Regions from separate parts of the Pseudoalteromonas fenneropenaei genome, predicted to be linked through region 1. Evidence: predicted binding sites of a transcription regulator. Region 1 holds the regulator's gene; the other holds the start of a gene.
The links. The regulator ArgR, encoded in region 1, controls arginine synthesis, uptake and breakdown. The targets are predictions, from matches to a motif close to ANTGAATANNTATTCANT.

Region 1 (15,487 bases):
TGGCAATGCTGAGTGGGTCATAGCCAAGTTGGTGGAAGTACAACACCACCAACATACGCAATGCGCCATCAGTGAGCGTAAACGCCCAATAATTGGCGGTGACCAGCAAATACTGTTTTACTTCACTTGGCAGGGCTCGAATGGCGCTCATGACTACGCCTGATGTGCCAAGCCAACTTTGCGCGCGAGCTCCGCGGTGCGATTGGCGTAGCCCCATTCGTTGTCATACCAAGCGTAGAGTTTTACTTGCGTGCCATTGACCACCATAGTGGAAAGCGCATCAATAATGCTTGAGCGCGGATCGGTTTTATAATCAATCGATACTAGCGGTCGAGTTTCAAAACCAAGTACCCCAGCTAATTCGTTTTCCGCTGCGGCTTTAAGCCAGCCATTGATCTCTTCAACACTGGTGGCGCGTGATACTTCAAACACACAGTCAGTCAGCGAAGCATTTGCTAACGGTACGCGCACGGCATGGCCGTTGAGCTTACCGGCTAATTCAGGGAAGATATGGGTAATGGCGGTGGCAGAACCTGTAGTGGTCGGAATAAGGCTCATGCCACAGGCACGGGCACGCCGTAAATCTTTATGCGGCGCATCTAAAATGGTTTGGGTGTTGGTGATGTCGTGAATGGTGGTCATCGAGCCATGCACAATGCCAATCTTTTCTTGGAGCACTTTCACTATCGGCGCTAAGCAATTGGTGGTGCAAGAGGCAGCAGTAACAATCGGATGCTGGTTTTTGTCGTATAAATGGTCGTTGACGCCCATCACGATATTGAGCACGCCATCTTCTTTTACTGGCGCAGTCACCACCACTTGCTTCACCCCTTGAGCCAGATAAGCATTCAACAGCTGCGTGGTTTTCATTTTGCCAGAGGCTTCAATCACCACATCACAGCCCGACCAGTCGGTATCGGCTATGGCTTTATTCTGCGTACAGCGGATTGACTGAGCGCCGACAACGATATGCTCAGCTTGAGAGCTGACATCGTGGTGCCAAATGCCGTGTACTGAGTCAAATTTAAGCAAATGCGCTAAGGTTTCTGCGTCGCCAGCTGGGTCGTTTATTTGCACAAACTGAACTTCTGGCCAATCAAAAGCAGCGCGTAGCGCTAAGCGGCCCATGCGGCCAAAGCCATTAATACCGATTTTAATTGTCATAATCTGTTCCTATCTTATCCCTTTAAAATGATTAGCTTAACAGCAGCGCTGTTGGCGCACTGGTCTGTCACCCATGGTATGTAATAATTGCTGCTCGGTCGCGATGTAGTTTGGATCGCTGGTTAGTTGTGCTTGCAGCGCTTGTTGCATCCAAAGTGGTAAGGTCTCTGCCAGCGAGTAAAACACCCATTGCTGCTGTTTACGGTCTTGCAGTAACCCGTGGCTGCGCAGTTGCGCCAAATGGCGTGACACTTTTGGTTGGCTGGGTTCATTGAGTGCAGCCATCAGTTCACAGACACACAGTTCACCTTCGCTTAAAATCAACAGCAGTGATTTTAGCCTTAGCTCATCACTTAAACATTTGTAGAATTGCACAGGTGTGAGCATTTCAAACTCCGCTTACTAACGATAAAACTATAATATACGAACTTTGTTATATAACAATATCCATATATTAAATTTAATGCATCACTAGAAAAACGCGCTCAGTGATGAGCGCGTTGCAGAATAACGTTGTCTAGGGAAGTAGGTAACTAGGTATAAAGTGAGGGGCTTAACTTGCTAAATACAGTGCAAATTGATGATAAAGACCAATGCCCAAAAGTACGTTTAATGGGAAGGTGAGACCAAGTGAGCTCAGCATAGCAAGGCCGATATCGGCATCTGGAATTGCTGCTTTAATTGCAGCAGGCGCAGCGATATAGGAAGCGCTGGCAAGTAGCGCGGCGAGAATAACGACCGAGCCTTGCGGTAGACCGAGAGTTTGCCCAACCACCACCCCGAGTGCACCTAATAAGAGCGGTGTGGTTAGGGCAAATAACGCCATACGCCAATGGTGCAGCGGTAGTGGGCGTAAAGTCTGCGCAGCGGTGATCCCCATTTCCAGTAAAAATAGCGCTAGTACCACTTTAAAACTACTGGTCAATAAACTGGTCACTTGGCTGCCTTGTTGGGTGCCATACATCATTCCAATCACCACACCACCTACCAATAAGATCACGCTTTTGTTGGTTAAAGTTTCGTGCCACAGTGCTTTAAGTGACAATCCAGGTTGCTCCGTGGGCGTAGTTTGATGACGACGATAGAGCAGCAAACCAACGATAATGGCAGGCAACTCCAATAGCACCAGATAAAGCGTCACTTCGGCACCAATATGCAGTTGTTGTGATTCCACATAGGCTAGCGCTACTGCGAAAGTCCCTGCGCTCACCGAGCCATAGTGCGCAGCGATACTGGCACTGTTGGCAACTGAAAGGCCTACCGCACGACGTAGTATTGGGTAAAGCGCTAAAGGAATTGCCGCACCTAACACCATGACCGTCAGCATTTCTGGTACTAAATGCCAGCTCAGGTTGCCATGCAGCACCATACCACCTTTGAGACCTATGGTGAGCATCAGCAATAAACTGAGCGTGTCATAAGTGGCTTTGGGGATTTTTAGATCTGAGCGCAAGAGTCCAGCAACTAAACCCAGCACAAAAAACATCACAACGATATCAGGCATGATTTCCTCTTCGAGTTAAGTAATCGGCAGCATTGTAAATGGATTTTGCTATAGCAAATAATTAAATGACTGGTAATAATGTATAGATATTTATCTATACCCTTGTTCAGAGCGCGAGGAAAGTCATCATGGACTTGCGACATTGTTCGTTCCGTTTACTGGAAGTGTTTATGAGCGTAGTACAAACCGGCTCGATTAGCGAAACCGCGCGCCGTTTGCATTTAACTCAGCCTACGGTTTCTATTCAAATCAAGCGTCTACACGAAGCGGTAGGGGAGCCACTGCTATTTCAAAAGCAGCAAAAGCTGGTTGCTACAGAGGCCGGTTTGGAATTGTTCCGTGTTTGTCAGCAAATGTTTGGTCATTTTGCGGATTATCGTGATTTTTTGCAGGAGCTTCGCGGCGGTGAGCGGGGACGCTGCCGTATTGCTATGGTCAATACGGCGCAATACATCTTACCCAAATTACTTGGGCCGTTTTCAAATGCGTTTCCACATGTGGAAATGAAAGTTGAAATTGGCAACCGTGAGCAAGTGCTCGCGCGTTTTGAACGTGCCGAAGACGACTTGTATGTATTTAGTCATCCGCCTTCATTAGAACATGCTCATGCGGGGCGCTTTTTACAAAATCCTTTAGTGTTTATAGCTGCGCCTGATCATCCTTTAGCTGCAAAAGAACCCATTACGCTTGCTGATGTGGTGGTTGAGCGCGTGCTATTACGTGAGCCGGGCTCTGCGACCCGGATGCTGTTTGAAAGCACCTTACAAAGTCGCGGGTTAATACTGTCAAACAGTATTCAAATGGCCAGTAATGAGGCTATTCGCGTTGCGGTGGGAGCGGGTATGGGTATCGCAGTGTTATCTCAGCATGTGTTGCCGAAATCTGACCAAAATATTGTGATTTTACCGGTTGAAGACGTGTCTTTAGTGAGTCATTGGTATTTTGTAGTGCGCACCGATCGCCATATTTCTCATGCGGCTCGGCACTTTTTGCAATTTGCCGAGCAACATCTTGATGCGTATTTAGATAGCACTTGGGTACGCAATGAGCTTTCACAACTAAGTCATAGACTAAATATGTAAATGAGCCGAGTTTAGTGAAATAAGATGCTGTCATTGGTTTAAGGATAAAAAATCAAGATAATTTAAAAGAATAGAAAATATTTGCGACCCTTTTATAGGTGCGATGTATCTTAGTAGATAGGGGGAGAAACAAATATGGTTACGAAGGATATTGTAAACGCATTAAAACGGGGGGAGTCGTGGGCGCACCGAGCCAGTTATGATTTATGTGCGCCAAAGCTATTGGCAGTCCTGGTTCAGATATTTAACGATAGGCACCAAGCGGAGGATATTTTGCAGGAGTCATTTATTGCAGCATTTGATAAAATTAATTCTTTACAAGAGGAGATGCACTTTTATTCATGGCTGAAAAGAATCGCTATAAACAAGAGTATTCGCCAGCTTCAGTCAAAAAGATACCAGTATGAGAATGAAGATTTAAAGGATGAACATCATGTTTTGGTGACGAGTGGTGATATTTTTGATAATGGAATTTTGCAAGTTTTTACTTATCTTGATGAGCAATCTAAGCTAGTTGTTTGGATGTATGTTGTTGAAGAATATAATCATTACGAAATTGCGGCGTTATTCAATAAGTCAGTGAGCTTTTCAAAAAGTATTGTATCTAGAAGCTTAGCAATCCTAAGAGAAAAGTGCAGGTTGTCAGATTATGTCGAATGAAAAATTAAATTTTGATAGCGAAGTAAAAAAGTTGAAGTCTGCTTTTGTCAATTTAGATGATGTAGCACCGTCTAAGATGGTGTGGGAACGAATTGAGCTTAGTGTCACTTGCAAAAGAAAATTAAATAAAGATAAAGAAAAGAGTAGTATTTTGGTCTGGTTTTTGCCTGCGTTGACGAGCTTCTTATTTTTCTTTTTCATTGTGCTTAATGTTGGTGATTATTATTTTGAATATGAGGAAAATAATCTTGTGTCGGAAGTGGAGCGGTTGGAAAAAGCTCTGTCAGACTCTGGATTTGAATATAAATTTTACTATTTGTATGCAGAGGTGGCACTGTTAGATATGAAAATCTCTACTAATGATGGCGCGGAAGATAAAGTGGAGTTTCTTAAAAAGAAAGTTGGTTTGCTTCAAAAGATTGTGGAAATAAATAATGCTGAAGTATTTAAAATTTAAATAAGAGGGAATTGTTGTGATTTTTAATCGAAGAGTTTTTTTTATTGCTGTTTTATTTTTTTTGGGTTTGCCATCTCCTGTATTGCTTGCACAGGATTTGGCTGCTAACTGTGCACGATTGGCCACAAGTTTGTTTGTAGCTAAAAGTAACGAATTTGAAATTGGATTAATTAGTCATAATGGTATCTTGTTGAACGGGGTGGTCGTACAAGGAAACAATTATGAATATAGCCCGATTATCTTAAACTTACAGCCTGGGCGACATCATTTTACAGGTAGTGCTTATCGAACCGCTTTTGAAGTGAACTTCGACCCATTGGAGAAAGTGAAACGGTCCGTATCAAAGAACGGTATATTTGAATTCATTATCGAAGTAGAGGCGGGGAAAGCATACAGGATTGCTGGAGTTGGTAAAATTCCAAAAGGGAGCTATATACCAAAAAATATGGACGTGATCGTAAAGTCGAAAAAGGATGTAGAATGTTTATCAGATGATGTTCTTCCAGCCTTAAGTGAAGAGGAACAAAGTAAATTTCAAAAAGAATTGCCCGAAGAATTGCAATTTCAATTGGATTATGTGGTTAACAATATAAAAAACTATTACTTGCTTAATAGCCCTGACATAGAAAATATTGAAATAAGCAAAAGTGGTAGAGGGTACTTTATGTTTGGTTTGCTTTTCGGGCTGAATCAATTTGAAGATATTGTAGTTTTAGATGTAATTGAAAAATCATTTGCTAGTAAATTTAAGTTTGAAAATAATGATGTGGTTGTGAGTGTTAATAATAAGGATATTAAGGGAAAAGAAGGTTATCGGCTACTGGTTGAGGAGTTAGAGAAACTTCGCCACGGTGGTGAACTAAGTTTTTCGGTGCTTAGAAAAAACAAGCAATTAAGGCTTAGCCATAACTTAGAACCGTCAATCGCACTAGATTACAATTTACAACTCAACCTTCAATAGATTGCTATGCCAGGGCGAGGCCGTGTTCAGAATTCTGTGTCATTTCATTAGACTAAATCAAAATGAGATGACACATGACCGGCCCAACAAAGCACTTGAGCTGCTTTACACCGATATCTTGCAGGCATATGGGCGTTGGCACACCCAATACAAAACTGGAATTTGACGCTGCCACAGCTGTCGATACACTTTAAGAAGGGCGTTTAGACGCTGAAATCGATCAGTGACTAGGCCGACACAGAATATTGAATACCCCCATTATTTATTTTGCGTAGAAAGTAAAACTCGATAATAAACCACCTCAGCTTGCCACAATGGGTCTTGGTGATGGGCTTTTTTAACGAACTGCATGCCAAGCTTCTTCATGACGCTGATTGAACCTAAGTTGTCTTCGACAGCAATGGCGCTAAGAGCATTGAGGTCATTATATTGAGGTAAGCAATTGGCGATATGCTGCGCCGCTTCGGTTGCATATCCTTTACCCCATGCGATTTGCTTAAAGCGCCAACCCAATTCTAAATCTTGGTCATCACGATTATCGCCAAAAAAGTACATCGGGCGCACCAATATCCAGCCAATAAACTGACCGTCGTCCAATTTGTTGCATTGCCATAAACCCCAACCCTGAGCTTGATTGCGATAAGACATCATGCGCGGGATAAAGAGATTGTTAATGTCAGCCATTGAGGTCGGTACACCGCCATTCAGAAAACGCATCACGGCCGGATCTTGGTCGAGCTCAAATAGTAGTTCGCCATCCAGTTCATCCATCAAACGATAACTGAGTCGCGCGGAATTTGTCAGTTGCATGTGATTTCCTTACTGCTTTTTTATGTTGGGTTACATACAATACGCGCCTTAGGTTGAAGAGGGCAAGCAATGAATAATTCGGTATTAGTATTGCGGCAGCGATTGTTGGCTAGCGCAACGCGTGAGTTTAACGCGCGCGGTGGGCGAGTGTTGCGCTGCGAAACCTGTTTGCTTGCTCAAACGCATTGTATTTGTGCGGGCATAAAAGTGGCAGAGCAATGTCAAAGTGCTGTATGTATCTTGATGTCACACAATGAAAGCTTTAAGCCCTCAAACACGGGGCGTTTGATTGCCGATGTAATGCCAGACAATTACGCTTTTCGCTGGAGTCGTACTGAGCCTGAGCCTGAGCTGCTGGCGCTATTGAACAATCCAACTTACCAACCTATTTTGGTTTTTCCTGCTGAAGAGGCCGAAGGGCACGAAATCATTGAGCGAGTTACTCGGCAACCCGATAAAGTGCCGTTATTTATCTTTTTAGATGGCACTTGGCGTGAAGCTAAACGTATGTTCCGCAAGAGCCCGTATTTATCTGCGTTTCCTGTGCTATCAATTACGCCAGAAACTTTATCTGACTATCGCTTACGTGTTGCCCCCCATGAACATCAACTCGGGACGGCGGAGGTGGCGTGTATGGTGTTACGTGACAATGGAGAAAGTCAGGCGGCGGAATATTTACAGCAACACTTTATTGATTTTCGAAATGCCTATTTGCGTAGTAAGAACCGTTTCCCACCAGAGGAATAACTCTAGGACTCGGGAGATGCGTGAGAAAATATCGGGATATAAAAATAAGAAGGGCGCGACCCTTGCGAGCCGCGCCTGCGGAATCTTCTTTTCGCATCCTGCGGTAGAGTAACTCTACATCCTAATTCGTCGGTCCATCACTACGTCGTTGTGATTCTTCGTAGCTCCAGTACTACTCTCTGAGTGCCGCTTTTCCTAAGCGCCGCTCGAAGGTAAAACTGTTCCTCACTTCCTGCTATACATCCGTATCACTTGCGCGTCCCGTGCGATCTGTGGTTTGGTCACACCAAGTCCTTAATTGCTAGGCTTTTAACTTATTCCTTGCCCATTAAATCCTAGACCGCTTCCTGCGTTTACATCCTGTAGTATTCCTAGTGGCACCGGTCATTCCCTTAAGTGGGGGTAAACGTCCGCTGTTCCTTTGCCTACTTCATCCTGGCAGCATCCTGCTATTCGATTCCGTTTCGAAATATCCGTATGTCCGCTACAACTTCCTGTCAACCAATCTGTCCTTGTGATTGGATATCTTCCCTAAGTTTCCTTACTAAACCACCAGTCATCATGACTGACAGTGTCCTTTGCTTCCTATGCCCAACATCCTGTTGTTTAATCCTTGTCCTACTGCTCTTCCTGAGCGTGCCAGCTTGGCTTTTTCCCATCCTTTGCTACACTTCCTGCGCAGCTCACTCATCCTGAGTGCCGTCCTCGTCGCTTTATCCTCAAGCTGTAGTGACAGTATAGATAAGTGCTTGGTAGCTGTATGCAAGCTAAAAAACTTTGTTATTTGTGTCATATTTTAGCCATAGATATAAACGTTATATAAAACAGGTGGTTAAGTTTTTTTTGCTGCTAATTTCTGCGCTATCTTCCACGATCGCTGTCATTGCTGTGAGAGATCTCGCACGAGTTACTTCTCAATTTGCGATACCGAAAATGAAAACATGTCATCGTTTTGTCATGATCCGCTGGCTTTCGCGCACAGAGTCGGTAAAATTTATTTGCTAATAGTTCTTATTTGTTCTGGAGGTAGGTTTTGCGTAAATTCGTTGCCATGATTACTGTGGCTCTAACGGCGGCGCCTGTGTATGCTGAGCAAGAAGTGAATATCTATTCGTTTCGTCAGCCTTTTTTGATCCAACCGATTCTGGATGATTTTACCGCCCAAACTGGGATTAAAACTAATGTGGTATTCGCTAAAAGCGGTCTGATTGAACGCGTCCAGCGTGAGGGCAAACATGCTCGGGCTGATTTAGTCTTAACCTCTAACTTCAGCGATTTAATGCAGTTAGAGAGTCTTGATTTGACTCAACCGATTCGCAGTGAAGTAGTTAGTAACAACGTTCCAGCGGCTTTTAGAGATCCCGAAGGCGATTGGGTGGCATTGACCAAACGGGTACGTAATGTGTACTCATCAAAAGAGCGGCTTGGCGCGTTACCGAATTTACGTTATGAAGATCTCGCGGCGCCAGAGTATAAAGGTAAAATCTGTACCCGTTCAGGCAAACATCCTTACAATGTTGGCTTAGTTGCCTCTATGATTGCGCACCACGGCGAAGCTGCAACAAAAACTTGGCTACAAGGGGTGAAAGCGAATCTAGCACGCACGCCGCAAGGTAATGATAGAGGCCAAGTTAAAGCGGTGAAAGAAGGCTTGTGTGACCTTGCGCTTGGAAATAGCTACTATTACGGCAATATGCTAGAGGACCCTGAGCAGCAAAGCTGGGCAGCGGCCGTGAACATTAATTTCCCGAATCAGCAAGACCGAGGCGCGCACATGAACGTTTCTGGTGTAGTTATGACCAAGTACGCTAAGAACGCCGAAAATGCCTTGAAACTTGTAGAGTTTTTGACTGAAAATAAGGCGCAAAGTATGTACGCTTCGGTCAACAAGGAATATCCAGTCAAGCCCGATGTTGCGGTGTCAGCGTTAGTCGCATCATGGGGTGAGTTCAAAGAAGATAGTTTACCGCTCAGTGAAATCAGTAAATATCGTCCACAGGCATTGAAGCTGTTGGATGAGGTAAAATTCGACCTTTAATGCAAATATCTTCTATTTGGTCTAAGTGGCCATGGCAGGCATGGTTAGTGGCCACTTTACTCGTCATGCCACTGTTATTTTTAATCGCTACCGCGCTGCAGGGCAGTTCAGATGTGTTTGAACACTTGTGGCAAACAGTGCTTTGGGATTACAGCCTTAACACCGTGCTATTGATAGTCGGTGTTTTACTGGTTTCGTCTATTCTGGCACTCCCTTTAGCTTGGTTAGTGGCTTACTGCGAATTTCCCGGTCGGCGCCATTTCAGTTGGGCGTTGATGTTACCACTGGCGATGCCCAGTTATGTTATTGCCTATATTTATACCGATTTGCTCGATTACGCAGGCCCTGTGCAGGTGTGGCTGCGCGCTCAGTTTGGCTGGCAAAGCCCAGACGACTATTGGTTTATAGACCTACGCACTTTGTCAGGGGCGACACTTATGTTGGCGTTAGTGCTTTATCCGTATTTGTTTCTGATTTTTAAAACCGCCTTGCGGGAACAGTCGTTTAAATTGCTGCAGGCCGCACAAGTGATGGGGCACTCGCCAATGGCGAGTTTTTTCAGTGTAAGTTTACCGCTGGCTCGTGGTGCGATTGTTGCTGGGCTGGCTTTGATAGCGATGGAAACCATGGCTGACTTTGCCACGGTACATTATTTTGCGGTTAACACACTCACTACCGCAGTTTACGACACTTGGCTGGGTTACTATTCACTGCCGGCAGCGGCTAAAATTTCAGCGCTAATGTTACTGCTGTTATTTTCCTTGATGGCGCTAGAGCGTGTGAGCCGAGCGGGTAAGGTAGAACATGAACGTCAAGCGGTGCGTAATGAAGGACAGTTATATTGGTTGTGCGGTACTAAGGCTTGGCTTGCCACCGGTTGGGCTATCATGGTCCTGATGTTGGCTTTTATCTTACCTGTATTGGTGCTGGCTGATTATGCACTTACATATTGGCAAGACGCGTGGCAAGACGAATTTGCACGCTTTGCTTGGCAAAGCTTGCAGGTGGCGATGTGGGTCAGTGCTATTTGTGTGGTGTTAAGTACTTTGCTTGGTTTTTGGCAGCGTTTCAGCACAGCCCCAGGTTCGCGTTTACCTGCACGACTTGCCAGCACTGGCTATGCGTTACCAGGAACGGTACTAGCGGTGGCGGTGTTATTACCTTTAACTGCGTTGGACAATACACTTAATGAGTGGTTTGATGGTAGCCAATGGCAACCTGGATTACTATTTAGCGGCACCATATTTGCGCTTATTTTTGCCTATGTGGTGCGGTTTTTTGCCGTGGCACAAGGGGCGATTGAAGCCAGCTATGGCAAAATCAGCCCATCGCAAGATATGGCGAGCTTTTCGTTGGGTAAAGGGCCATGGCGCACTTTTTGGCGCGTCCACGTACCGCTGCTGCGCCGCGGTATGTTAACGGCGGCGCTCTTGGTATTTATTGAAAGTATGAAAGAACTCCCCGCGGCCTTGTTATTGCGACCATTTAATTTTGAAACATTGGCAACCCATGTCTATCAATATGTGAGTGACGAGCAATTAGAACTGGCAGCGTTTAGTGCGCTACTGATTGTATTAGTTGGATTATTACCTTTGTATATCATTAACCGTTCGATGGAGAGTGCTGGTGGCAAGCTTAGAGATTAATGCGCTGACCTATCGCTATGGCCAAAACAAGGTGGTCGATGACCTCAATCTAACCGTGGCTGACAACGAAATTGTCTGTTTGCTTGGTGCCAGTGGCTGTGGCAAAACCACCACCTTGAAATTGATAGCGGGCCTTATCCAGCCGGAGCAAGGGGTTATTCAAATTGGTGGCTCGCGAGTCAATGAGCATAAGCTCTTTGTGGCGCCACAGCACCGTAATATTGGTATGATGTTTCAGGATTATGCGCTATTCCCACACCTCAACGTCGCAAAAAATATTGCCTTTGGGTTAAAAGGCTTAAATAAAGCACAACGTGATGCTCGGGTTAAAGAAATGCTGCAGCTGGTGCAACTTGAAGAGTTTGCAGCGCGTTACCCGCATGAGCTGTCTGGTGGACAGCAGCAGCGGGTAGCAATTGCTAGAGCGCTCGCTTATCGACCTAAACTGTTATTGCTCGATGAACCTTTCTCCAATATCGACAGCCAAGTGCGCTTTTCGCTCATCAATGACATTCGGCAAATCATTAAACAACAGGGCGTAGCGGCGATATTTGTAACGCATTCGCGCGAAGAGGCGTTTGCTTTTGCCGATAAACTGGCAATTATGGAGCAAGGTAAAATTGCTCAGTTAGATAGCGCCGAAGCGCTGTATCGCGCCCCCGCAAATCGCTACGTAGCGGAATTTATGGGGCAAGGGGTTTATCTTGATGCCAAAAAAATCTCAGATTATCAAGTTAGTACGAATTTTGGTGTGATACATTCAAGCCAGCCTTTAGCTGCCCATAGCACAGGTCAAGTTTACTTGCGGCCGCAACATATGCGCTTGATAAATGGCGAAAACCATCAAATCGAGCTATTACAACAGCGCTATTTAGGGCTAGACTATAGCTATACAATTGTAATCGAAGATCAGGCTTTAGAATTACAACAATCAGCTCGGCATGCCATTGACGTGAATGCGGCTTTGGCGGTTGAAGTTGAACCGCACGCTGTTACCTATTTTGCGCACGAAGCTTAGCTTGTGATGGCTAGAGGTAGCGCGATCCGCTAAGCAATGTTGCAACCATCTTCAAGCACAGTTGCCGAATAACAATAAGCTGGGGTGTGTCGTCTTATGGCGCAAGCACAATCTGGAGTCTGTGCAGAGGCAAATCTGCATGGCTTACATTTATTTTTTAATGTCTTAGAAGGGCATGACGAAGCTGTGCGCGAAGCGCTGGCGGACTATTTACTGTTGCTTGATGAGTTCAGTGACCGCTTTTCGGAATCTATGATCTCAAGCTTTATTGCCATTGGCGCGCAGTACTGGCCGCATCTTTATCCCGAGTATATTCCTAGTAGTTTGCGTAGTTTTCCGCATTTTCCGCACAGTGAGCATAGCGTTCATAGCCAACCGGTTGACCTGATGCTCGTGGTGCGTTCAGACCGTGAAGACGTCAATCATTTATTTGCCCAGCGGGTACTGCAGCTGTTGGCAAGCGGTGTGGAGCTGGTATCACAGGTACGCTGCTTTCGGTTTTTGGACGGTCGCGACTTTAATGGTTTTATTTATGGTGCGGATACCCCGCATGGGCGTGATAAGCGTTTAGTCGCGTTGGTTCATAATCCCGGACAATGGGACGACCAAGGCAGTTATGTGCATGTGCTGCGTAACAAGTTTGATATGCACAACTGGCAACGTTTAACGCTGGAAGAACAAGAACAAATTATGGGGCGTACTCGGCTTGATAACAGCTTATTGATGCCACCGCGCCCAGATAGTCATGCCTGTTTAAGCGAGCTTAAAGATGAACATGGTCGGGCATTGGTATTAAACCAAAGTATGCCGTTTGGCGATGTTTATACTCAGGGTAGTCTGTGGCTGAGCTGTTCTGCGCACGGTGATGGGCTTGAGCTGGTGTTAGCTAAACGTTTAGGCAATGAGCTATGTTATGACCGTTGGTTGGATTATTGCGTGAGTGATATGGGCGCTGCATTTTTCGCGCCCTCACAGCATTTTATTCGGTATATGGCCAAGCCTAATTAGACGTTATCAAACAAAGTGCGCACGCGCTCCATGGTGGCGTCGATTTCAGTGACTTTGGCAGGCGCAATAAAAATGGTATCGTCGCCTGCGATAGTGCCAAGTACGCCATCTGCTTTACTCAACGAATCCAGTAAACGAGCGATTAATTGCGCTGCGCCCGGGCTGGTGCGAATGATGATCATCATTTCGTTGTGGACTATGTCTATCACCAACTGACGCAGTGGGCTCTTTGCGGTTGGTACACCCATTTCGACCGGTAAACAGTACACCATTTCCTGTTTGGCATTGCGCGTTCGCACTGCACCAAACTTACTCAGCATACGTGACACTTTGCTTTGGCTGATATTGTCAAAGCCTTGATCTTTTAAGGCATCGACAATTTCGCCTTGTGAACCAAAGTTTTCTTCTTTTAGAAGGGCTTTAAACGCGCGGACAAGTGCTTCTTGCTTTTCTTGGGGTTGCATTACTGTTCTCTTTTCTCTCACGGTATCAATACGATTCTACACAAATCCATGCAATTGCCCAAGTATTGTCAGGCAAAGTTGTGGTCTGCTGTGTTAAAGCAGCGGGGTCGGGTTGGTTTAAATTGGTGCGATGTTTTTTGAGCGCATAGCAAGGTTACAGTTCGCTAACCTAACCCGTTTTATATTTTGTTGTAGGGCTAAATTCGCATTGAGCTGCTAACTTGTAGCGTAATATCACCAGACAGTGGCAAGATGTTTACAACTATGGTCGAAAAAATCTTGAATATAAGCAGGATTAATTTGTTTTTATCGGTGCTTTTCATTATCTTTAGGGCACTTTTTATCCCTACCCCAAATTACGGAGAATTCCCATGAAAGTTGCTGTATTAGGTGCCGCTGGTGGTATCGGCCAAGCGCTGTCTCTACTACTTAAAAATGGTTTACCAGCTGGTTCTGAGCTAGCGCTTTACGACGTAGCGCCTGTTGTTCCAGGTGTTGCAGTTGATCTTTCTCATATCCCAACTGCAGTTAAAGTTGCAGGTTTTGGTAAAGACGATTTAGACGCAGCGCTAGTTGATGCTGACATCGTTCTAGTACCAGCGGGTATGCCACGTAAGCCAGGTATGGACCGTGCTGATCTATTCAATGTTAACGCAGGTATCGTGAAAGCACTTGCTGAAGGTATGGTGAAAAACTGTCCTAAAGCACTTGTTGGTATCATCACTAACCCAGTTAACGGCACAGTACCTATCGTTGCTGAAGTATTCAAAAAAGCAGGTGTGTATGACGCTGGCCGTATCTTCGGTGTAACGACACTTGACGTGATCCGTTCAGAGGCGTTTGTTGCTGAGCTTAAAGGTCTAGACGTTGCTAAGGTGAAAGTACCTGTGATCGGCGGTCACTCAGGCACTACGATTCTACCTCTACTCTCACAAGTTGAGGGTGTTGAGTTTACAGCTGAAGAAGTTGCTGCATTAACACCACGTATCCAAAACGCAGGTACTGAAGTAGTTAACGCAAAAGCAGGTGGCGGTTCAGCAACACTTTCAATGGGCGCTGCAGCAGCACGTTTCTGCTTCTCGCTAGTGAGAGGCCTACAAGGCGAAGCAAACGTAATCGATTACGCTTACGTTGCAGTTGAGAATGGTGATGCTCCTTACTTTGCACACCCAGTTCGTCTAGGTAAAAACGGTGTTGAAGAGATCCTTTCTTACGGCACGCTAAGTGCGTTCGAAGAGAAAGCGAAGAACGACATGCTAGACACGCTGAAAAAAGATATCCAAGAAGGTATCGACTTTATGGCGTAATCGCCAAAGTGTGGAAGAAGCCTGCCATTGCAGGCTTTTTTTATGCGTGTTGACACACCAAATGAGTATAACGTCCGATAGAGGCGTAAGGCTCTTGTTGGTTGTATTCAAGTTCAAATGCCAGCAGTTGCTCAAACGCCGTGGCTGCTTTTTCTTGGTCGCGCATATAGTCATGAAAACAGCGCACGCCCGTTTTGCTTATTACGGTTAAATTGAGTTGTTGTAACCACAGGGCGACGGCTTTAGGATCAAGTGGTTGATTAGGGTTAAGACTGACTTTTTTCTTCACTTTTAAATCGGCCTGCACATAATCAAAATTACCATAAAGAATATTCGCAAGACGTTTAGCGTCTTTGTTGTAATACATCAAACTCAAGTAACCCGTGGGCTGCAGCGCATCTTTAAGTAGTGCTACCGCAGCTTGTTGGTCAACCAACCATTCAAGCACCGCATGACACAGCACTAAGTCAAATTTACCGAGCGATAAGGTCGCGAGCGCTTGCAGCGGGGCGTGGATAGTCTCAAGGCGCTCGGATAACCCTAACTCCGCCGCACGCTTATTGGCGATGGCAAGCATGTCCTCCGAGATATCAATTAAGGTCACATGGTGGCCGAGTCCTG
Region 2 (15,487 bases), on a different contig from region 1:
TTGGAGCTGGGAGGTAAATCTCCAGCGATTGTGACCCGCAATGCTGATCTTGACTGCGCCGCAGCAGCAATTATTTTAGGTAAAACCGTAAATGCTGGGCAAATTTGCGTAGCGCCCGATTATGTCTTGGTACACGAGACCCAATACTTAGCGTTTATTCAAGCTTTAAAACGTGTCTACGCTCAGTATTTTAAAGCAGGGGCAGATAGCAAAGAGCTAACAGCCATCATTAACGATAGCCAGTTTGCCCGTTTACAAGGCTTACTGAGCGATGCCAGACTCAAAGGTGCAAATGTTGAGGCGTTACACCCACAAGCGTTAGCTGCTGAAACACGGAAAATGGCAGTACATGTAGTCACAGACGTCAATGAGCAAATGCGAATTATGCAAGATGAGATCTTCGGTCCACTTTTGCCGGTGATAACTTATCATCAGCTAGACGAAGCGATTGATTATGTCTGCCAGCATCCCCATCCATTAGCAGCTTATGTGTTTAGTAGTGACCGTTTTGATATCGAACAAGTACGGTTACGAGTGCAAAGCGGCAGTTTAGTCGTGAATGAAACCCTGCTCCAAGTGACAGCAGAAGCCGCGCCTTTTGGTGGGATAGGTAACTCAGGCATGGGTCATTATCATGGCCGCGAAGGAGTGGAAACTTTCAGCCATAAACGCACAGTGTTGCAGTCGCAAAAACTCGGTTGGCGAATACATTTATTGTTGGCGCGTAAGGCTTGGTTGCTAAAACCAGTGATGTGGTTGTTTATGAGGAAATAGAGACAACTCATGTTATATCAATCGGCTTAATTAAGTGATCTAATTTAGGGGAGGAAATTTTGCGATAACGCGATGGGAGTTTTGCTATTTGGTTATTCTCGGCAATTGCACCTGCATTGTTATGCCTCCTGCAACCATGCAGTCATAAATGAGAAACTGCCACCAAGGTTAGCGAGTAATTTAACCCGCCTAATTGACCAAGTGTTAATGCAAATTGGTATTCGCCTTTACCAGCTATCTCACGCTAGCTAGCGTTTGAAGATAAACTAAATATAACAAAGCCAGCATGCGCTGGCTTTGTTATATGATTATTACTCGATCAAGACTCAGGTCGAGTTTCCGCAATATACGTTCCAGCTAAAATGCGCTCATAAATAACATTGGCTTTACGATTAGCCTCTTCAACCTCAGAAGGCGACATTTTCTGTTCGTCTAACTGGCGGCTCTTCATAGCGTCACGATTGCCATTCCATTCTGCGATCAAGTTCCAAATATAGGACTTTTCAACACTTTCTGGCACACCTAAGCCTTGGAAGTACATCAACGCCATATTGAATTGTGCCAAAGTGAAGTTATTGCCCGCGGCTTTCTCGTACCAATTCAAAGCAGCGCGGTAATCTTTAATCACCCCTTCGCCATTAGTATACATGACACCTAGGTTAAACTGAGCTGCTGGGAGGTCTTTATTGGCAGCACTGGTAAATAGTTCAACTGCTTTTTGCAGGTCTTGCTTTACGCCGCGACCATCTTTATACATTACGGCTAGTGAAAACATGGCATCAGCAAGATTTAAATCAACCGCTTGTTTGAATAACTCCGCCGCTTTGCGTTCGTTTTTTGTAACACCAAAGCCACCTTCGTACATTTTTGCTAATTCATAAATACCCGGCGCATAACCCATGTCAGCCAAGTAACGAAACTCTTTTAACGCATCTTCAAAGCGGCCTTCATTCGCCGCGATAATACCTTGCTCTAAAGTTGCAAAACTGACATTGGTGAAAAGCAAAGCGCCAATCAGTGCCAGTACTTTGGTCTTTTGCAGCCACATGATGTCTCTCCATTCTATTATACGGTTACGTACCTTAGCTAAGTGTAATAGACTCAATGAGTTTTACAATATATGCGGATTAAATTAGACAACAGAAAGTCTGAAACTTGCGCTAAATTCCAAGCACCAAAAAACAAAAAGCCCTAAAAGGGCTTTTTGGGCCATATCTACCGTCAGATATGAGCGTAGTAGCAAGTAGATGTGTTCGTTAAAGGTGAACAAAGCCTTGGGTGATCAACATGTTGAGGGTGAAGCTAAGCTGCTAAGTTTAGCCTAGCTGGGCAAACCTTCACGTCCTTGTTCTCAACGAGAATCATTATTATCCAGCTATAACTGCAAGTCAATACAAATGATAATTAATATCATCTAAATTTTACCTTAACTTAAAAATCACGGGGAAACTTGCACAGCTTTTGTTGAGTTGATAGTTTTAACACCCAGTTATCATTAACTTGTCATCTTAATACGGCTTGATAATGATAGCTTTTGAGTTTGCCAGCAGAGTTTGATGAAAAAGCTGCAATACATCATGCTGAGGTCGGTAAAGCGCCAACAAGCGCACCAAACGCGCACTGAGCATGCGATAATTGACTCGTTATGACTCTTATAACGCGTCTGTACATCGCCATTTAAACACCTAACATTCACATTTAATTGATGAAAATTCAATTGCTCGTGATGCGAGCAAAGGTCAGTATAGAGGACATCATCAAAGCGAAGGAGTAACTATGAGTGAACAATATGCAGCGCTAAGAGCGAATGTCAATTTATTGGGGCAGCTGCTTGGACAAACCATTAAACAGGCGCAAGGTCAGGCGGTTTTGGATAAAGTCGAACAAATTAGACATTTATCTAAATCTTCGCGTGGCGGTAATGATGCCGATAGAGTCGCACTTATCGATACTTTGCACAGTTTGTCTGATAGTGAACTCCTCCCAGTAACACGTGCTTTTAATCATTTCCTAAATCTTGCCAACGTAGCTGAACAATTTCATACCATTTCTAAAGAAAGCCAGCGTGCAGTATGTAATTTAAGTCCGTTAACGCAAACGCTTAAGCATTTAAAGCAGCAGTTAGATGCAGGTTCGCTGGATTTAAATCAAGTTGCGCAATCTATTGCCAATTTGAAGATTGATTTAGTGTTAACAGCACATCCGACGGAAGTCACTCGCCGCACGATTATTAGTAAGCACATTGAAATGAGTGACTGTTTGGCAGAACTGGAGCGTACTAGTTTGTCGCCAGAAGAGCGGCAACGAGTGCATGACCGCTTAGAGCAACTGATTTGCCAAGCTTGGCATACCAATGATATTCGTGATAGCCGACCAACCCCATTAGATGAAGCAAAGTGGGGTTTTGCCGTGATTGAAAATAGTTTGTGGCAAGCTGTACCGCGTTTTATCGCTGAATTCAAAAGTGCGGTAAAAGAGATCCTGAATTTAGAGCTGCCTACCCATTTTATGCCGCTGCAATTCACCTCTTGGATGGGGGGGGACCGTGATGGTAATCCATTTGTGACCGCGCTTGTGACAGAACAAGTGCTAGATCATGGACGTTGGATGGCGCTTGATTTATACGCCCGCGATATTGACAAGCTCAGTGCGGAATTATCTATGTATTCGGCGAGCGATGAACTGATGGCACACAGTGGCGCTGTCAGTGAGCCGTACCGTGCGTTATTGAAAAAGTTAAAAGCCGAAATTCATGAAACGGTTGAAGCAATAAACGCCAAAATCAAAGGTTATCCCAGCGGCGCGCAGGACAAAATTCGTAAAGTTGAGCAAATTCGTGAACCGCTGGAGCTATGCTATCGCTCGCTGATAAAATGCAATATGAAAGTGGTGGCTGATGGCTTGTTGCTTGATACTCTTAATCGCTTGCAGTGTTTTGGTTTACGTCTGGTGAAACTGGACGTAAGACAAGATGCCTCACGTCACGCAGGCGTGTTTTCTGAGCTGACTCGTTACTTGGGGATTGGTGACTACGCACAGTGGGATGAGCAAGATAAACAAGCGTTTTTGCTAGCAGAGCTCACTTCACGTCGCCCACTCGTCCCAAAACACTGGCAGCCAACGCCAGAAGTCCAGGAAGTGCTAGATACCTTCGCTGTTATAGCTAAGCAAGATCCTGCCGCTTTTGGTATTTATATTATTTCCATGGCAAAGACAGTGTCAGATGTGCTTGCGGTGCATTTGTTGCTAAAAGAAGCGGGCTGTAGTTTTAATTTACCTGTGGCGCCACTGTTTGAGACTTTGGATGATCTAAACAACGGTTACGATGTGATCAGCGCCTTATTAAAGAGCACTTGGTATCGTGGCCATTTCGGTAACAAGCAATATGTGATGATAGGTTATTCAGACTCAGCTAAAGATGCCGGCATGATGGCCGCAGGCTGGGCACAATATCGCACCATGGAAGAATTGGTTGCACTTGCAGAACAGCAAGGTATTGAGCTGGTGTTATTCCATGGCCGCGGTGGCACTATTGGCCGCGGTGGTGCGCCGGCGGCTCAAGCGCTGCGTTCTCAGCCACCTGGGTCATTAAAAAGTGGTTTGCGTGTCACTGAGCAAGGCGAAATGATCCGCTTTAAGTTTGGTTTACCAGAAGTCGCCTTACAGAGCTTAAACATCTATGCAGGCGCCGTGCTAGAAAGTAATTTGTTACCGCCACCAAGCCCAGAACCTCAGTGGAAAGAAGTGATGGATGTGATAGCTGATGCGTCGTGCGTTCGCTATCGACAAATCGTGCGAGAAGATAAAGACTTTGTCCCATACTTCCGAATGGCAACTCCTGAGGTCGAGCTAGCAAAACTGCCATTAGGGTCGCGTCCAGCGAAACGCAATCCTCATGGTGGTGTAGAGAGTTTGCGTGCTATTCCATGGATCTTCGCGTGGAGCCAAAACCGCTTAATGCTGCCAGCTTGGCTTGGTGCGTATCAAGGCTTGCAGGATGCGATTGCAAAGTTTGGTATTGAGACCTTGCAAACCATGAATCAGACTTGGCCGTTTTTCCGCACACGTTTAGAAATGTTGGAAATGGTGTTTTGTAAAGCAGACAGTTGGCTCAGTGAGCACTATGAGCAAGGCTTGGTTGAGTCGGGTTATCGCCATTTAGGCGCAACTTTGCGCACCGAGCTTGGCGATGCAATCAAGTTGGTCCGTGAGATCTGTAAAGAACAAACCTTACTTGCAGGGCAACCGTGGATCAGGGAGTCGATTAATTTACGTAACCCGTACACTGATCCGTTAAATTTATTACAGGTTGAATTGCTAAAACGTTCACGCAGTCAGGAACCCCATCTGACTTCAGATGTTGACCGCGCTTTAATGATTACCATGACAGGCATTGCTGCTGGAATGCGCAATACCGGTTAATCAAAGCGGCAATTGGCAACGTTGTTAGCAATGACTTAAGTTGTTGCTAACAACTTATTTTAATCCTCCTCATTTACCACCCCAAAAAGTCATCCTTTAGTTTGTTTTTGTTCCTTCTTAATCGTTTTTTATTACTGGTTTTGTTGACTTAAATTAGGAATTCAATATGATGCGCTGCTGGTTTTACCAGTTCTTTTTCGTATCTTTATAAACAAGGCTCATATGTCTCAATTTTCAACCAGTATTACTTATGACGAAACGACGGCGCTTGTCATGATGACGCTGCGTGGGAAGATAACGGCACAGGATGTGATCAGCGTCTATAAAATTGCAAATGAATATGCCAAAACCCATAACTGCAGCAAAGTGTTGCTGGATGTGGTTGAACTTGAGCATAAATTTGCTGCCATTGACATAGTGGATATCATGCCAAAAGTTGCGCATTACCTAAATGGTATGACGGTGGCCAGAGTGGTTGGCTTTCGAGGCTATATGCATGATTTATTTCTACAAAAAGCCAAACGTTTTAATATTACCGCGGAAAACTTTGATTGCTTTAACCAGGCAAAACGTTGGTTGGGCAACTGCTAATGAGGCTTGGGCATTTTCCCTTATCGTCGAGTGTTGTCAAAGCAAAAGTAAAGGCGTAGACTGTCCAGCCCTTTAAAATAACAACAACAGTATGACAAGTTCTACTACTCAACACATTTTTACGCCCGAGCAAAGTGCTGACATTAAAGCGCTACTGACGTTGCAGCGCGGCAAACTTAACCACGCTCAGGTTGAACATTTATGCACGCGGCACAGTTGTGATATCGATGCCTTAATGCTCGCATTACTGCCGCTTGCAGCACAATTTGCCGGTCCCTCAATTTCCCATTTTTATGTTGGTGCTGTGGTGCTTGACACAAGCAATGCGCCATACGGGGAGTTGTATGTTGGTGCTAACCTTGAATTTAAACATCAGGCGCTTAGCTTAGTTGTGCATGCTGAACAGGCTGCTATCAATAATGCGTGGTTGCAAGGTGCTAAAAGTATCGACAAAATTGCCATCACCGACGCACCTTGTGGTTATTGCCGACAATTTATGAATGAACTGGCAAGTGCGGATGAGTTAAAGATTGCGTTACCACATCACAGTGCAACGCTACGAGAACTGCTTCCACAGCCTTTCGGGCCGTCAGATTTAGCTAATCCACATAGTTTATTTGCATCGCCTAAGGTGAATTTAAGCGCGTCAGGTGATGTTTCGACTGATTTGCTCGCAGCAGCAGAGCACAGCTATGCGCCATATTCAGGCAATTACAGCGCGGTTGAAATTGTCACAAATAAAGGTAACTTTATCGGGCGTTATGCTGAAAATGCAGCTTATAGCCCAAGTTTGTCACCGCTACAAAGTGCGTTAAGTCAAATGGTGTTAGCGGGTAATACGCTAGAGCAAGTCGCTATTCTGCGCGTTACCTTGTTAGAGTGTCAAGGCCATGAAAATCAAGCAGATGTCGCGAAAGCTGTGATAAATAGCTTCGACTATCCAATTACGTTTGAACAGATAAGTGCGGTAAAGTGCTAACTGAGCGCTGCTGCACTGCAAGCTTTGATAGCACTCAGCTGCGTGTTAGTGGGGTTAAGCTTAGTCGCGACGAAAAGATGCGCAGGTATCATTTACTAATAAAAACGGCAAAAATGGCCTGTTCTCAATTTAGATAAAACGTTTTTTAGCCACTAAAATGCCAAAGCCCTATCTATGACAATAGGGCTTTGTAAAAACTTGAGCAAAAGCTAACTGGTAATTACTTAGCTAACAAAAGCTCTGCCGCCTTTAATACCACAGCCACTGAACGGCGTTCAACCATAGCGTGATCTACGTCTGGGATCTCCTGACGCGTGCGGTTAACGAGTACACCCGCCACACAACCAGCTTGCAAACCAAGCGCTGCACACATGGTAAATAAGGTGGCTGATTCCATTTCATAGTTCATGACATTTAGCTGTTGCCATTCTGCACAGCTGCCTTGAAATGCACGTGACACATAGCCTGAATAGGTATCGTAACGCTCTTGCCCGGGATAAAATGTGTCGCTTGATGCAGTGATCCCCACATGAAAGTCAACGCCAGTAGCTTTACAAGCTTCTACCATAGCTTGCGTCGCGTAAAAATCTGCAGCAGCAGGGTAGGCCAAAGGAGCAAAATGCTGGCTGGCGCCATCTAAACGAACGGACGCGGTACTGACCAGTACGTCGCCCTCGTTAATGTGTGGCTGAATCGCACCTGTTGTGCCAACGCGTAAAAAGGTCTTAACTCCAAGTTGAGCAAGCTCTTCAACCGCGATAGAAGTTGACGGGCCACCAATGCCCGTTGAGCATACCACCACTGGAGAACCGTTGAGGCTTGCAAGATACGCGTGAAATTCACGGGTTTTAACTAAACACTGAGCCTCAGAAATTTGCTCGGCAATACGCTTGGCGCGGTCCGGACAACCCGGGACAATAGCAAGCTTAGCGCCTTGCAGATCAGCAGTGCGTAAGCCTAGATGAAAAACCTTTTCCATGATTAAACCTAGTTAGTTATCTAAAGTGTAATGGTTAATAGTCTAGCCGACAAAGTACAGGACGTATGTCCGTTTGTAGCTGAGCACAACATAAAGTTATCCTATTTCACTATTTGCAACTTTGCGCTCTATCACCTAAACCTTAAATGAAGGTCTAGGAGGAGGCGACTATGCCAGCGACACATTCAGCACAGAAATCCGATTTTGCACGTTGTTTTGAAAGTAATAAAATTTCTGCTTTTGCGCCGTTCCATTGGTTAGCATTGGCATTTCGGGATATGGCAAGAGCACCTATATTAAGTTTGTTTTACGGTGTTGTTTTTGCTTCCATTCCGGCCGCGATTTTGTGGTTTGTTTATCAATCTGGATCGCATTTGGTGATCTTGCCGGCTGCGGTGGCGTTTGCACTGATTGGGCCCGCATTTGCGGCAGGGCTTTATGATGTTGCGTGGGAGCTAGAGAAAGGGCACACACCTACGCTGTCCCATAGTTTACGGTCAATGTTTCGTAACCCCGCAGGCGAATGGGGCTTCGCGATATTACTTATGGTTATCATGGTTGTGTGGATGCGTTTGGCTGCGTTGGTGCACGCGCTTTACCCCAATGTGCCAAACCCAAGTCTTGAAGAGCTCAGTGCATTTCTCACCCTCGGCAGCTTAATTGGGGGTGTGCTAATGGTCAGTGTTTTTGCCATATCAGCGTTTACGCCGCAAATAATGATGGAGCGTCGTGTCGATATTATGACAGCTGTGGTAAGCAGCATGCATGCGGTGAGAGCAAATGTACCAGCTATGATAGTATGGGGTCTGTGCATCGTATTTTTCGTGTTGCTTGGATTTGCGACTGGTGCTGCGGGCTTTATAGTGATCATGCCGATGCTTAGTTACGCCAGTTGGCATGGCTATATTGCGATTATTAAAACCAAGCGGCCACGCCATTACGAATAGCCAGTTGTGTACACCCGAAACCCTTGGCTCGGGTTTTTAGAAACACAATGTTTTGTATTTCAATGGGAAAGGTGCATTTTCTAGGTGGAAATGCACCTGAGTTGAATATCCAGCCACGCGTTATTACGCTCTCCAACTTGCCCGGGTTGACTTCCCGCCTGTCACTGTTATATCTGAATAAATGCGCAATGTTGACTGCGGTTGCTGAACAATCTTGAACCTGTGGTTAGCCACTCTTAATTCAGTAGTTAATTGACTTATATGGTTATTTTCTGTTTTTAGGGAAAACCAACGGCAAACACCAAAGACACATCAAGGCATGCAGGTAAACATAGTTGCGCAATATTTGTTAAAATTTCAGTAGTGCATGACTATGCAGTACGAATGCAGGAAGTTTGCTGCACCATAGCAATAGGAGTAGAGAAGAATGAACACATCTTGGGCTGAATATCGGGAAAAACTCGCAAGTTGCCTGTGTCCACCGGGGGACGGGGTTTTCACGGTTAACACTGCAAAAGAGCGCAAGTTAGCATTACGGCAACAACTCTTTGGTACGGATGATGTTCAAACCCTGTGGTTAGAAAGTTTAGATGCTTTACCACAAGCCTCGCAACATGCTGTGATCCTCGGTATTAGCTCAGATTGTGGTGGCGGAATATTACGTGGCGCAAATTGGGGGCCACTGTTTTTGCGTAGCACTTTACTTGAACAGCAACCCGCAGCGCGTACATTAGATCTCGGTGATGTTCGAGTGATCCCACATTTACTGCATGATAAATACCTGAATCCAGAAACCATCAGCAATTGCCAAAAAGCTTTATACCAAGATGCAAACAGTGACTACCATGTCAGCCCTTTATCCATTACCGAAGATATTTGCGATGGTTTCTATGCTCACTTCGAAGACAAAGGCATTTTCGGCATTGGTGGCGACCATTCCATTAGTTATCCATTAACCAAGTCGTATTTGAAAGCCAAGCGTGCGCGCGGAATAAAGACTGCAATCATTCATTTTGATGCGCATACTGACTTGTTGGTAGAACGTCTTGGTATTGATTTGTGTTTTGGTTCTTGGTGTACACATATTCTCGAATTTTTACCGGCCCCACGCAACTTAGTGCAGTTTGGTATTCGCTCAAGTGGAAAACCAAAACAGCACTGGGAAAGCACTTTTGGCATTAAGCAGCATTGGGCACACGAAATTCGTGAAAAAGGCGCAGAGGCTATTGCAACGGAAGTGATCGCACAGTTAAAGGCTGATGGTGTCGAAGAGCTGTACGTTAGTTTTGATATTGATGCACTGGATGCTGCGTTTGCCTCTGCCACAGGCACACCAGAAGAAAATGGCATGACGCCGCAAGAAGCACTAACAATTCTGTCTATGTTAAAAGCGGAGTTTGCCATTACCGCAGCAGATATGATGGAAATCGCGCCATTTACCGACAGCTCATTGGAAGGCAAATCAAGCTCTGAGACCACCTTAAAAGTTGGTGCTGAGATCTCTGCCTTTTTAATCAATGCGATAAACCATAAGTAAGACGGACAAGAGTTTGCCCTTATTGGGCAAATTCTTTTATAAAAGCAAAATTTGCAACTATAGTAGGTGTAGGTTGTATGGAGGGTTACACTTGGTTGCAAAGTGGTTTGGAAGTTTTGTGTTAGGCGCTGTGTTACTCAATGCCTCAGTGCGTGCGGCAGAGCTTAATATTGTTACGGAAAATTTCCCCAATTTCCAATATTTGAATGAGCAAGGTCAGTTGCAAGGGAAAGCCGCAGAGCTGGTGCTAAAGGTACTTGAAGCTAGTAAGATAGACCATCAGATCAGCGTGATGAATTGGTCGTTGGCCTATAATGCCGCGCTTCGAGATGATAATACCTGTTTATTTTCTATTGCACGGTTAGATACTCGGGAGTCTCAATTTACTTGGGTGTTCCCGGTTGCCGTATTCAGCGCTTCCTTTTACGCACTGGAATCCGCCAACATCACTCTCAGTAGACTGGACGATGCTCTACAATATAAAACGGCGGTGATCCGCAATAATTTTAGCCATCAGTATCTGTTAGAGCGCGGTTTCGATGAAGAACGACATTTAATTCTTATTACCAATTTTGACAATGTGTTCGACCTATTGGCGACGCGCAGCGATTTACTAGACCTAGTCATATTAAGCGATGCGCAATATGAATATCGACTCGCCAAAGGTGAAATCAAAGTCCCACTACAACGGCTATGGACTTTAGAGGCGGGACGAACAGAGCTTTACTTTGCCTGCAACAAAAACATTGCAAAACCCCTGTTTAACCGTCTATTGCAGGCATATCAGCAAGTATCGAATACAGTAAAGCCGCTTTAGCGAAAGACCCTGAGTCAAAGCCGTCACATTATTACTGGCAAAAATTACCCGCCGCATTGTAGATACGTTGAGTTTTACTGGTATTGTCGATTGAATTCCAGTTATCTAATGTTTGTAGCGCTTCTAAAGCGAGCTTGGCTCTTTGCACCACTTTTTGGCTATAAGCTGCACTGCCGTCTTCAATCTTAAATGACACTTCAGCCAACATAGGATGTTGCGCTGCACTCGGTTGGCCAACATACCAAAGGGTGAGGCTCAGCTCTGCGTCAATTGAGCCTAAATCTATTTCGGTGCCTTTATAAACATGTTCCGTAATATAGATACCACCAACTACTGCTAAAGGTAAATTGTCACTAAACCCATAGTCGTCAGCAAAGCCTGGAAAATGACTGTGGATGTCTTTGAAATCGCTTAACGTGCGGGTATTTATAGCGGTGGTAGAGTGGCTGTAAACGACTTTATAGCTATCGCCGTTTTTGAGCCCAATATCAGCTTCCAATTTTGTTTCGGCACCGTTTGTTACTGAGGATAGGTCTTCAAATGCGCTGATATAACGGTCGCTACTGCGAAACTTAAGTGTTACCTCATTGCTACTTGCGTAACTGCGCTCGCGAAAAAGATAGCCGTTAGCGCGTAATACGCAGCTGCTAGGGGAATCGTAAAAGGCAATCTGGCGATTTTTGTTGAGGCTGAGCGAGCCATTGACGTTACGACCAATCGCGTTGCTAATATTGGTTTTTATCACGTTGTCGTAGCTTGCAACATCTAGGCTTTCTGAAGAATAAGTAAAATGCGCTGGGTCTAGCAATTGTTTGTATTCGCGAGAAGTCACATCAGCATTGGCTAAGGCTGAACAAGAGAAGCTAAATACGGCTAGCATTACGATTGCTGTTAGCGGGTGATAGTTCATTGTTGTCATCCTGTTTATCAAGAAGAGCAGCAAGACAAAGTTGTTGCTTGCTGCCTAAAAAGGTTTTAGTTGGCAGATAAATTGAGGCCGTTGACTATATACAAGGTATTGCCGTCGATAACGCTTTGCGTGGTGTCGAGGTATTTTTGTTCAAGCACGCCATTCGTTGCCCAAGTGGCGAAATCGTCGTCGTTAATCACGCCAAGGCGCTGGTTATCAATGACCCATAAGCCTTCCATTTTGTCGTATGGGTACGCCACTTCACTGACCATATCGACCACTAACCCGAGTTTCTGCGCAGGTTTGATGCCAATCGCGGCTAACTTAGCCCAACCTGCATCGTAGTTACTCGCAGAAGCGTTATTATTGATAACTTGTTCTAAAGTTTGCCCTGCCACTGTGAGGCCCAGGTTTGCGTCTTGATGTAGCTCGCCTGAAGTTGCGATGCTTTCTAAATTAGTCGCATTGGCTAAATCAATCTTGTAGACATGTTTCATTGCGGTTGGGGTACGGTGATAAAATGCACCGTCACGTTCCAGTACCAAAAATTGCGTAGCGCTAAGCGCCTTGATGGCGGAATTGGAATTAGACCCTTTTTCCTGACGATAGAGATACTGAGCTACAGCGCCAGTCTCAAGATTGACAGTGACAATACGCGTCAAGTCTGTACGGTTTTTATTTGGGTTATCTAGACTCGATTGCATGATCCCGACCAAGGTTTTCTCATCCGGAGTGATGGTTAAGCCTTCCATGCCGCGATTTGCCCAACGGTTAGCAAACTCCGCTGGCAGTGAGTAAACGTTGCGAGTATCGCTGCCAAATGGATTGATACGGCCAATTTCCACGCCATCGGCGCTATAATGGACGATATGAGGGCCATATTCATCACTAACCCAAAATGTACCGTCACTGAGCGCAACTAAGCCTTCTGAATCTAGGCCATAGTCATCAGTTTTGATGGGGTTAGTGGTGGCATCGTATGGTTTGCTCATATCCATACGGATCACTTCACCGCTTGCATCATAAGGGGTTTCACCTGTCCCACCTAACGCGGAGCTATTTGGCAACCCTGTGATAGTATTACCGCTGCGGTCTTTGAGCAGAATATTTTTGACTAATTTGATGCCACCTGTTGCCTGAATTTCAAACAAACCTATTCTTGGCACATAATTTGGAGTTGGGAACATTTTGCCTTTACCTTGTGCACTGCTAAAATCGGCATTTGGGCCGCGGTCCGTTAAAGCATAAAATTGCATAGGATTGCTCGGATGGCCGTCCATGTCTGAACCATAGCCACCGTTACGGATCTCAAAGGTGGAGTTAGGTTGCGCGCCATTTTTTAAGTCATTGCGCATCACGGAATGGGGCAAACGTACACCACTCGAGGCAAAGTTGTCGGGATTACAAATATAAGTAGTGGAGCTGATTTCGGCACTATCAAGCAAGTTATTGTTATTTTGATCAAGACCTGAATCAATACGAGTACCACCGAGCCAGCAGTGACTGTCTCCTGATGTAAGAGCGGTTTGTGTGACTAAACTCGTTAAGCCATTGCTGCCGTTATTGCCATTTGTGCCATCGGCACCGTTTGCTCCATTGCTGCCGTCTTTACCATCGTCACCACAACCGCTTAATGCGACAACAACCGACAACGCAAGCAATGATAAATTGATTGTTCTCATTTTTGTATTATTCCCATGAACTGATTAAATCCCGTCTACGCTAAAGACAGGATATGACACTTACATGGTAACTAAATGAAAATATTATGAAAAATTGAGGTTGGCCCATGCAAAAACGGCGTTTCGCACAAGCCGAAAAAGGGCATGAACTTAATTGATGTTTATCGTTGCACGGTTTTCAGGCTCGATGCGTTTGCCCTCTTCATCAATTCGCACCCAAATGACGACACCATTTTGCTCATGGCGAAAGCGTGGCTCACAGGCAAACAACCAGTCGAGCTGCTTAATGACCGCACCTTCACTGTATTCTGCGCCGTTATACCAGCAGACATTCTGCGGCTTATCAATAAATACACGCGGCTCAAGGCGGTTATTGGCAGAGCTTGATCCAGCGCATAGCAAAGTGCTAAAAGCGACAACTTTTATAAATATTTTCATGACGTTCTGCTCCTTTGCGTCTAGTCTTAAATAGCATAGCCTGATTGCGATGGCAGTCCAAAAAACATTTACAAGATTAAAGAGGTTATATGGCAATTGATAATAATATGATGGAAGAATTGGCGCTGCTGGCTAAATTCCCAAGTAAAAGTCTCCACCAAGGGCTCAAGTTACATAAAGATGCCGACCCTCAGCTATTGGCTGCGGCAGAGCGGTTATTCAATAAAGGGGTAATAGATAGCGTGGATGGGGGTTATCTCACCGATTTGGGCCATGACTTGCGTGAGCATCTCGACAAACTGAGCCTTGCGCTGAAATAACCGTGTTTGGGTGGATTTAAATTTAAAAGGCGCATAAGCGCCTTTTTGTTGTGATGTTAAATCACACCGCGTCTGGCTGATGCTCAGGTGCAGCTAAACGGAAGGCTTCTAGTTCATTGCACGCAGCGTAAATTGCGGCAATACGTGGAAACTGTGTCATATCAACGTTAAAACGTAGCGCGTTAAACACTTGTGGCACCAAACACACGTCCGCTAAAGTCGGCGTATTGCCAAAGCAGTAACGGCTTTGGCCTAATTGCGGCTCTAACTTTTTAAATCCTTCAATTATCCAGTGGCGATACCATTCATTTTTTTGCTCTTCATTGGCATCAAATTGACTGACTAAGCGTTTTAACACGCGTAAATTGTCAATTGGGTGGATATCACAAGCAATCGCATAGCAAAAGCTCCGCACTTGTGCTTTTTGCCAACTGTCATGCGGTAGTAGTGGGTGCTGTGGTTGGGTTTCTTCCAGCCATTCTAATATTGCCAATGACTGGGCTAGTACACCTTGTTCGGTTTCAAGCGCGGGTAATAGGCCTTGAGGATTTTTGGCTAGGTAGCTATCACTCATTTGCTCAGATTTAAGTAAATTAACGCCAACTAGCTCATGGGCAATATTCTTTAAATTGAGTGCTATTCTGACCCGATAAGCTGCAGATGAACGGAAGTAACTGTACAGTCTCATGAATTCTCCTTAGAACACGACGCAATTGGGGCCAATTGGCCCCAAGAGATTGGCAGATTATGCGCCTTTAAAGTATTTTTTAATACCTTTCCAACAGTCCGCGTAATTCGTCTGACGCTCTTTACCCTCCAGAGCATATTTGGTTGGCGAGATGACATAGCGCGATTCGAACATAAACGCCAAGGTGTTCTCATAGCGCTGTGGTGCAAGTTCTGCATTTGACGCTTTTTCAAAGACTTCTGCTTCTGGGCCATGTGGTGACATACAGTTATGCAAGCTCATACCACCAGGCACAAAGCCATGTTCCTTGGCATCGTATACGCCGTGGATAAGACCCATAAATTCACTCATGATATTACGGTGATAGTAAGGGGGACGGAAAGTGTTTTCAGCCACCATCCAA

Region 2: ACFOEE_RS19985 (arginase family protein) is a predicted target of ArgR. The motif match lies at 9,055-9,072, and genes of this name have one in related genera.

Annotation. Positions count from the first base shown of each region.
Region 1 is NZ_JBHRSD010000010.1:359,932-375,418, reverse strand. It holds gene arsJ (organoarsenical effux MFS transporter ArsJ) at 1-151, opposite strand, end outside; gene ACFOEE_RS05810 (ArsJ-associated glyceraldehyde-3-phosphate dehydrogenase) at 154-1,164, opposite strand; gene ACFOEE_RS05805 (metalloregulator ArsR/SmtB family transcription factor) at 1,201-1,551, opposite strand; gene ACFOEE_RS05800 (sodium-dependent bicarbonate transport family permease) at 1,718-2,668, opposite strand; gene ACFOEE_RS05795 (LysR family transcriptional regulator) at 2,797-3,750, shown strand; gene ACFOEE_RS05790 (RNA polymerase sigma factor) at 3,886-4,410, shown strand; gene ACFOEE_RS05785 (hypothetical protein) at 4,400-4,867, shown strand; gene ACFOEE_RS05780 (hypothetical protein) at 4,884-5,828, shown strand; gene ACFOEE_RS05775 (GNAT family N-acetyltransferase) at 6,087-6,638, opposite strand; gene ACFOEE_RS05770 (tRNA-uridine aminocarboxypropyltransferase) at 6,708-7,385, shown strand; gene ACFOEE_RS05765 (Fe(3+) ABC transporter substrate-binding protein) at 8,437-9,423, shown strand; gene ACFOEE_RS05760 (ABC transporter permease) at 9,423-11,069, shown strand; gene ACFOEE_RS05755 (ABC transporter ATP-binding protein) at 11,050-12,087, shown strand; gene ACFOEE_RS05750 (Dyp-type peroxidase) at 12,184-13,095, shown strand; gene argR (transcriptional regulator ArgR) at 13,092-13,559, opposite strand; gene mdh (malate dehydrogenase) at 13,931-14,866, shown strand; gene ACFOEE_RS05735 (methyltransferase domain-containing protein) at 14,907-15,487, opposite strand, start outside.
Region 2 is NZ_JBHRSD010000047.1:134,134-149,620, forward strand. It holds gene ACFOEE_RS19950 (coniferyl aldehyde dehydrogenase) at 1-774, shown strand, start outside; gene ACFOEE_RS19955 (tetratricopeptide repeat protein) at 1,094-1,822, opposite strand; gene ppc (phosphoenolpyruvate carboxylase) at 2,551-5,196, shown strand; gene ACFOEE_RS19965 (hypothetical protein) at 5,419-5,787, shown strand; gene cdd (cytidine deaminase) at 5,879-6,766, shown strand; gene udp (uridine phosphorylase) at 6,987-7,745, opposite strand; gene ACFOEE_RS19980 (DUF2189 domain-containing protein) at 7,916-8,692, shown strand; gene ACFOEE_RS19985 (arginase family protein) at 9,120-10,229, shown strand; gene ACFOEE_RS19990 (amino acid ABC transporter substrate-binding protein) at 10,348-11,046, shown strand; gene ACFOEE_RS19995 (hypothetical protein) at 11,078-11,956, opposite strand; gene ACFOEE_RS20000 (esterase-like activity of phytase family protein) at 12,022-13,638, opposite strand; gene ACFOEE_RS20005 (DUF1496 domain-containing protein) at 13,789-14,076, opposite strand; gene ACFOEE_RS20010 (TIGR02647 family protein) at 14,166-14,396, shown strand; gene maiA (maleylacetoacetate isomerase) at 14,458-15,084, opposite strand; gene hmgA (homogentisate 1,2-dioxygenase) at 15,142-15,487, opposite strand, start outside.